2 regions of the Pedobacter sp. MR2016-19 genome follow, and region 2 is predicted to be linked to the other one. Evidence: riboswitches for the same ligand, from Rfam matches in the RefSeq annotation. Region 2 holds a riboswitch; the other holds the start of a gene.
The links. Region 2 has a riboswitch for cobalamin ahead of IM793_RS09175 (TonB-dependent siderophore receptor). Riboswitches for the same ligand answer to the same signal wherever they lie in the genome.

Region 1 (4,441 bases), on a different contig from region 2:
TTTTCTACATTCATCCGGTTGTGCATCGCCGCACCAACCGCATCTAAACTGGTTAATAGTGTTGGGTCGAAAACATAATTAAACGGATCACGATAGGGCGGCCCTGCAACAACGGTTCCTGCCGGACCAGCCTGATGATGGTTATACATAATCTGCGGGATCCATTCCACAAAAAGCTGGCGACCGATATTCTGTGTTTCTTTAAGGTTTAACATAAAGAAATCTCGGTTGTTATCATGTCCCGCATATTTTTCGTACAAAATAGGAAGTCCGGAAGTTGTCCTTTTCTTCGGATCTTTATCCCTCATGTACCAATTGCTTACCAGCTCCTGACCATCAGGGTTTGCATGAGTAAACAAAATGATTACATTATCCAAAATACGCAAAGTTTCTGCATCAGTTCTGGAGGCAAATTCATATAGCGTTTGGATCAGCTGATGGGTGCCAACCACTTCATTTGCATGCAGGCCTCCATCTATCCATACTACCGCTTTACCTTCCTGCGCCAACACTGTGGCTTGCTTTGAGCTAATTTCGGCATGGGCCAGTTGCTGCGAAATTTCTTTATAATGGTCTAATTTTTTCAGATTTTCTGGAGAAGAAACAATTAACATATATTGACTTCTGCCTTCTTCGGTTTTCCCAATATCAACTAGTTTAATACGGTTAGAAGCTGTTGCAAGCTTTTTAAAGTAGGCTTCTGTTTGGGTGTAATTGGCCAGTTGATAATCCTCGCCGATATCAAAACCAAAATGCGATTTTGGCGTGGGTACTTCTTGCGCCAGTACCACACAGCTATTTACCATCAAAAAAGCAATGTAAAGCCCTTTAAAGTAGTTTTTCATCATAATAAGAGTTTAAGTCAGGTAATCAAATATAGTAGAGAATCGGCACCAAAAACCGCTTGCTGTAAATTTGTTACAAGTGATTTAAGATGCTTTAGACTTAATATTTATAAAAAATCCGTGTTTATCTGTGTGCATCTGTGGTTAAAGAAATAAATACCATCGATTGGAAGGAGGCGAAATCAATGCTTACAAAAATACCTTAATCTTTAAATCCTAATCCATACATTTGCCTTGATGTAAGTTCTTAACTTTATTTTTCATCAACCGATACAGGTTCCCGGAATTACAACCGGGATTAATAGGGAATCGTGTGCAAATCACGAGCTGTCGCGCAACTGTAAATTCTGTCTTTAGCAAAAAGACAACGGTCTTATCATTCATGCCACTGTTCCGTTTTACCGGGATGGGAAGGCGATAAGATCGGGAATAAGTCAGGAGACCTGCCTATATTGAATTGACGGTGCTTTCGCGTTATAAAGTAATTGGTCAGGTCTGATTGTACACAATAAAATTAAAATTTTATATGCTTGCTTTAAGCTTTTTGCTGATGAGTCGGCAGGCTGTGCTGTAACCTTTCCTTTTTTATTTTAACAGAAAAGTATAAAATACTGATTTGAGCTTTTAAACGATTTATTTACTTAATCTTTAAAAGAGATGCTAACGCAAAATCTGGGCTATCCGCGAATAGGTAGCCAAAGGGAATTAAAGAAAATCTGCGAAAATTACTGGGCAGATAAAACTGGGGACAAAAATGTACTTCAGGTGGGAAAAAACATTCGCCACGAAAATTGGAACCTTCAAAAAGAAGCGGGAATCGATATCATTCCATCGAACGACTTTTCTTTTTATGATCATGTTCTTGATCATTCATTAACCTTTGGGGCAATACCGAAAAGGTACAACGAAGTGATCCTGAAAAAAGGAAATTCCGAACTTGATCTCTATTTTGCTATGGCAAGAGGCTATCAGAAAGAGGGATTGGATGTGGTAGCAATGGAAATGACCAAATGGTTTGATACCAACTACCATTACATTGTGCCCGAGTTTTACAAAGACCAGCCTTTTAAACTTTTCTCAACCAAAATTATCGATGAGTTTTACGAGGCAAAACAATTGGGTATTACCACCAAACCTGTTCTAATCGGTCCGGTTTCTTACCTTTTACTGGGAAAAGAAAAAGAAACCGGCTTTGAAAAAATAGACCTGATCAAAAATCTGCTTCCCGTTTATATCGAGATTTTATCCCGTTTAGATGCTTTGGATGTAGAATATGTTCAGTTTGATGAGCCGTTTTTGACTTTAGACCTTACCGAAAAAGACAAGAAAGCTTATGAATATGCTTACAAGGAACTTAGAAAGGCTTTCCCAAGATTAAAAATTGTTTTAGCCACTTATTTCGAAGGCTTAGGCAATAATTTAGCACTAACCGCTTCATTACCGGTAAATGTTTTACATGTCGATCTGGTACGAGCAGAAGATCAATTGACAGATGTCTTAGCCTCGTTAAAAGACGACACGATCCTTTCACTAGGTTTAGTAGACGGAAGGAACATCTGGAAAAGTGATTTCGAAAAATCTGTATCCATAATTAATCAGGTGGTAGAAAAAAGAGGATTAGATAAAGTGTGGATTGCACCATCCTGCTCATTAATCCACTCACCGGTTGATCTGGACAATGAAACCAATGAGCAAAACCTCTCGGCAGAAATTAAACAGTGGCTGGCTTATGCGAAACAAAAAATTGCAGAAGTAGCTACCTTAAAAAAACTGATCACCAACGAAAGCCCTGCATCTACCCTGCAAAAACTTGAGGAAAACAAAAAAGCGATCGCTAATCGTAAAGTTTCTAAAATCATCCACAATCCGGAAGTAAAAGCGCGTGTTTTGGCCTTAAAAGAGCAAGATTCGGAACGTTTAAGCCCATTTTCAACTAGAAAAATAAAACAACAGGAGCTTAATTTGCCTATTTATGCCACTACAACCATCGGATCTTTTCCGCAAACGGCAGAGGTAAGAAGCTGGAGAGCAAAGCTTAAAAACGGAACTTTTACCACTGAAGAGTATGATGATCTCATCGCAAAAGAAACAGCAAAAGCCGTAACCTGGCAGGAAGAAATCGATCTGGATGTTTTGGTTCATGGTGAATTTGAGCGTAACGATATGGTTGAATACTTCGGTGAGCAACTGGATGGTTTCGCTTTCTCTAAAAATGGCTGGGTACAAAGTTATGGCTCACGCTGTGTAAAACCCCCGATCATTTTTGGTGATGTTTCGCGTCCGAAACCGATGACGGTAAAATGGACCGCCTATGCACAGTCACTTACCTCAAAATACATGAAAGGGATGTTGACTGGTCCGGTAACGATTTTACAATGGTCATTTGTTCGAAATGATCAACCACGATCAGAAACCTGTACACAGATTGCCCTGGCTATCCGTGATGAGGTTTGTGACCTGGAAAATACAGGCATTAAAATCATTCAAATTGATGAGCCAGCCATTAGAGAAGGTTTACCATTGCGCAAAGCTGATTGGCAAACTTACCTCAACTGGGCCGTTAAAGCCTTTAAAATTTCAGCGAGTGGTGTGAAAGACGATACGCAAATCCATACGCACATGTGTTACTCGGAATTTAATGATATCATCCAGAATATTGCCGATATGGATGCCGATGTGATCACGATCGAAACCTCGCGTTCACAAATGGAGTTATTGGATGCTTTTGCCGATTTTAAATATCCAAACGAAATTGGTCCGGGTGTATACGATATTCACTCTCCAAGGGTTCCGAAGAGGGAAGAAATGGTTCAGTTGCTCAAAAAAGCAAAGGCTGTTATTCCCTCTGAACAACTTTGGGTAAACCCTGATTGTGGATTAAAAACCCGCGGATGGGACGAAACCAAAAAAGCATTGATCGAAATGGTTGAAGCTGCAAAAGAGATGCGTAAAACTGAAGAAGTGTTATCAGCAGATCTTCAGGCGAATTAATTCTTTTACTTTGGCAACTTTCTACTTAAAATAACTACGAAAGTTGTCAAAGCTTTTTACTCATCATATATTTACCCCATGACATTAGAAAAAAGAATAGAAAATTCAAAAACCAGTATTTTTAAAGCCGTTTTCCCAAATACAACAAATCATTATGATACACTTTTCGGAGGAACAGCGATGCATTTAATGGACGAAGTTGCTTTTGTCACCGCAACCCGTTTTAGCCGGCAGATTATGGTTACCGTAAGTAGCGACAGGATTGATTTTAAAAAACCGATTCCTGCAGGCACCATCATAGAGCTTATTGGTAAGGTAAGCCATGTGGGTAACACCAGTTTAAAAGTTAATGTAGAGATTTATATCGAACAGATGTATGCCGAAGGAAGGGAATTGGCCGTACACGGCGATTTTACTTTTGTGGCCATCGATGAAAACAAAAAACCGGTACAGGTAATCAAGTAATATTATAAATCTTCATTAAAGTGATATAGAAATCATCAGATTTAAATCTCTAAATTTGATTATGGAGCATCAACATTCAGAAGAAGAGTTAAATAATATTGCGAAACAATTAAGCTGTCCTGAAGGTGAACATGGCATTA
Region 2 (4,441 bases):
GGCAGTTTACCAACGATCTGGTTAAAACGGACATATTGATCGGTAGCGCTGGCAATGGTCTGGTTTCACTTGGCGCTTATGGTGGTTTTATCGTATTTGGTTTCGATCACAGTGTGACTAATGCAGCCGGTGCCGATCTCGGTATTTATGGCAACCCCCTTATTGGTATGGATATGGAATTCTCGGAGTCCGGCATCGTGTGCGTAATGCAGGATCTAAACAAAAATGGTTTGCCTGATGATATTTGGTATGAACTTGCCGGAAGTGAATACAATGCCTCAACGACCATAAAAAATTATAAAATCACCTATTACAAACCCTCAAAAGTAACGGATGATGTACGCTGGACGGATAATCAGGGTAAAGAAGGCTTTGTGCTGAGAAACCAGTTTCATGCGCAGGATTATTTCCCTTCATGGGCAACTACAAACGAAATTTCTTTCACCGGAACGTTACTTAAAAACACATTGAACCCTGGAGAAATCATCACCAATAAACCTTTCGCATTTGGCTATTCTGATAATGGATCGAGTGAGTACATCGCTTTGCAGGAATCGCTGGGGAGGGGATATAACACCTTCGATATTGATTGGGCAGTAGATGCAGCCGGAAAAAAAGTAAATCTCACTGCTATCGATTTTGTAAAGGTTTACACGGGACAGAATAGCAACGGAAACCCATTCAGTCCGGATAATGATAATGAGCGGTCGCGCTATTTAGGCGAAATCTCAACAGAATTTGGCGGAGCTGTTGATCTTAAACTTTTAAAAAAATAAATAACACAATATATTATAATGAAACAATTGAACTTAAAACAGCTTCTGATAGGGGCATTAGTTTTAACTACCGGCTTATACGCTTGTAAAAAGGACAGTATAGAAAACCTGCAGATAGATCCGGTTGTAGGTAAATACGAAAATGGCTTTTTTGTAATTGGGGAAGGTTCTTATGGCCAAAATTCGGGCGCAGTGAGTTTTTACCGTTATGGTGATGATACCCTTAATATCAGGGCTTATGAAAAAGAAAATCCAGGTAAAATACTATCAAATGCTGCCAAAACCAGTACGTTGCAGTTTGCTTCGGTTATTAACGGAAGTATTTATTTAATGTGCAAGGTAAATGGCCCGATTGTAAAAATAAACGAATACACCTTAAAAGAAGAAGCAAGATATGTACAGGAAGCCAGCAACTGGAGAAGTATTATACAGGTTGATGGAAACAGGGGATTGGTGAGTGCAAACGATGGTGTTTACCAGATTGATCTGAACACATTAGCCGTACAAAATAAACTGACTTCAGTTGGTGCAGTGAATACCGGCGACATGTGGAAAAAAGGCGATTACATTTACCTGTTGCAGAGCAATGGTGCCAAAATTGTATCCGCTAATAATTATTCACTAATTAAAAGTTTCTCCGGTATTAACAGAGGTTTTGCTCAAACACCTAATGGAAAAATTTGGGCATCTACGGGTAGCAGGTTAATTGCCATTGATAATAACTTAGATACAGCAGGTATAGCATTACCTGTGTCAATAGGAACATTTGGATTGGATGCACCGACCCGCATTACCTCATCAACAAAAGAAAATGCCGTTTTCTATCACTCAGGAAAGGCAATTTATAAATACATTGATGGTGATAAAACGTCGCTATCGCAGCCATTTATTAATATAAGCGAAGATCCTTTTATGGTTTACGGAGCCATCCGTTACGATAAAAACAGAGATTATATCGTAGTAAACGGAATTCAAAATTATGGGGCAGCTGCTACCGTAAACTACTTATTGATTTATAATGCATCTACAGGTGCATTGGTTAAAAGAATTAAATACGGTGGTGATGGCGTTACTACCGATTTTACAAAGATATTTTTTAATGATTTAGCAATCTTTCATTAAAATTATTACGCCTCAAATGTTAAAGGTCTGCAAATCATTGCAGGCCTTTTTTATGAAGCTTGATTTTATACTATAAGCCCTCATTTATAAACCTGGTAGTAGCTGTAGCCTCCGGTTTCCCCGGAGCTATAGCGAATAACGGGAATGCCGTTTCCGAAGCATCACTGAAAATGCTTTTCAAAGGAAAATTTTAATTCTAAATAGTCTGCACCACTATTTCATAAAGATAAGAGCAACCTAATAGACATATTAAACTGCTTTTGGCTCTCCGCTCTTTTTACTACCTTTGCGCTGCTTTTGGTTTCCGGCTTACAACCGGGATTAAAAGGGAATACAGTGTAAATCTGTAACTGTCCCGCAGCTGTAAGCTCTGTAACGTTTTTCAATTCTTAAGTCACTGCCCAATTAACTACTGAGCGGGAAGACGGAAAAAACGGGAGTAAGTCAGAAGACCTGCCTTTAGCGTTTAATTTCATAGCTTTCGGGGATTGAAGCTAGGATTGAGATATTAACGTTGTTCGTATTTTCATTTCCTTTTCTAATCTGTTGGCTGTGGGCAAATCCACAATCAAATGAACAAAAAAAGAATGCTAACTGTAGCCAGTTTAGGGCTAGCGCAGTTAATGATTGGCCAGGTGGCTAATGCTCAAACTCAAGACAGTTTGCAGCTAAAAGATGTTGTAATTTCTGCAACAAAAAACGATCAGAAACAATCCCAGACCGGAAAAGTGGTCACTATCATCAGTCGCGAAATATTGGATCGCAGTAACGGCAAATCTTTACCCGATTTATTAACTGAACAGGCTGGTATCATCATCAGCGGAGGAAACAGCAACCAGGGAAAAGATAAAAGTATCTTTTTCAGGGGATCGGGCAGTGGTTACACCCTGGTATTAATAGATGGTATTGTACAGAATGATCCTTCAAGCATTAGCGGAACCTTCGATTTACGTCTGTTCTCAATTGACCAGATCGATCATATCGAGATTTTAAAAGGTGGTCAGTCTACCATTTATGGATCTGATGCCGTTGCAGGCGTAATCAATATCGTAACTAAAAAGGGTGGCCCTAAAGGAAATACCATTTACGGCGTGGCCAGTGCAGGAAGTTTTGAAACTTATAAAGGAACGATCGGTTTAAATGGTGGTGTAGAAGGTTTTTCTTACAACATCAATTACACGCATTTCAAAACTGATGGTATTTCGGAAGCAGTTGCGCCAGTTGGAAGTGCAGCCATGTTTGATAAAGACGGTTTTAAAACAGATGGTTTAAATGCCAATTTCGGGATTAAACTCGACAAACATTTCTCCGTTAATCCTTTTCTGCGTTATTTCTATGGCGATTATAAAATAGATGAAGGTGCGTTTGCCGATGGCTTGCCAACCAATAATTCTATTTTAAAGCAGTTTAGTGCAGGCTTTAACTCTGAATATAAATTCAATACCGGTAAAATAACACTAAATTATAGCCACGAGAGCAATTCGAATGATGTAAAGTCTAGTTATGCAGGTTTTCCAAGTAATTTTTTAAACTTCGGAAGGCTTAATGTAGTTGATTTATTCTATAACCAGAAACTGGGTAGTAAATTAGATTTATTGGTAGGTATCGACAACAGAAAAATGAAATTGGTTACTGATACCAAAAACCCAACAACCAATATCTTCGCCGCTTATGGATCTTTGTTTTTACATGATTTAAGCATTTTTAACCTGGAAGTAGGCGGACGTTACAATAAACATGACCAATATGGCGAAAACTATACCTACTCAGTTACCCCAAGCATTAACATCATTAAAGAAGTAAAATTATTTGGAACAGTATCTACTGCATTCAAAGTGCCTACACTGAATATGCTGTTTGGTCAATATGGTGCCAATCTTGATCTGAAACCAGAAAAATCTCAAAATTATGAGGCTGGTGTAAACTTAAATATCGATGAAGAAGCATTTACTTTGCGCATTACAGGTTTTAAACGCGATTTAACTGATGCTATCGTTTACACCACTGGTTATATTAATCAGGGTAACCAAAAGTATAAAGGTTTTGAGGTTGAGCCAGCGGCAAAATTTAGCGTTTTCAATATTAATGGTTACTATGCTTTCGTTGAAGGAAATACAGGAACAACTAAATTTTTAATCCGTAGACCAAAACACACCTTCGGCATTAATGCAGGTGCACAGGCAACCAGCAACCTATATGCAAGTGTCAACTTCCGTTATTTTGGCAAACGTTTCGATACCAATTTTATATCTTATTTAGATGAAGAGATGCCATCATATAGCCTGTTAAATGCATATGTAGAATATGCCCTTGCTAAAAAACACGTGAAAGTATTTTTTGATGCCAAAAATATACTGAACAAAAAATATACTGAAATTATTGGCTACAATACACCGGGCTTTAACTTTAATACAGGTGTAAGTTTTAATATCCGCTAATAAAAATTTAACTTTGCAGCATACATATTAACCAAAATAAAATGTCTCATTTAAAATTTAATCCACGCACATTAATTTTGCTGTTGATGATATTGGCCATAACGG

Region 1: linked by a shared signal. The riboswitch ahead of metE (5-methyltetrahydropteroyltriglutamate--homocysteine S-methyltransferase) and the one ahead of IM793_RS09175 (TonB-dependent siderophore receptor) in region 2 are both predicted to bind cobalamin.

Annotation. Positions count from the first base shown of each region.
Region 1 is NZ_JADCNK010000001.1:375,615-380,055, forward strand. It holds gene IM793_RS01615 (M14 metallopeptidase family protein) at 1-848, opposite strand, end outside; cobalamin riboswitch at 1,103-1,311, shown strand; gene metE (5-methyltetrahydropteroyltriglutamate--homocysteine S-methyltransferase) at 1,503-3,836, shown strand; gene IM793_RS01625 (acyl-CoA thioesterase) at 3,915-4,301, shown strand; gene IM793_RS01630 (class I SAM-dependent methyltransferase) at 4,363-4,441, shown strand, end outside.
Region 2 is NZ_JADCNK010000005.1:73,701-78,141, forward strand. It holds gene IM793_RS09165 (PKD domain-containing protein) at 1-776, shown strand, start outside; gene IM793_RS09170 (DUF5074 domain-containing protein) at 795-1,898, shown strand; cobalamin riboswitch at 2,180-2,374, shown strand; gene IM793_RS09175 (TonB-dependent siderophore receptor) at 2,471-4,336, shown strand; gene IM793_RS09180 (DUF6580 family putative transport protein) at 4,378-4,441, shown strand, end outside.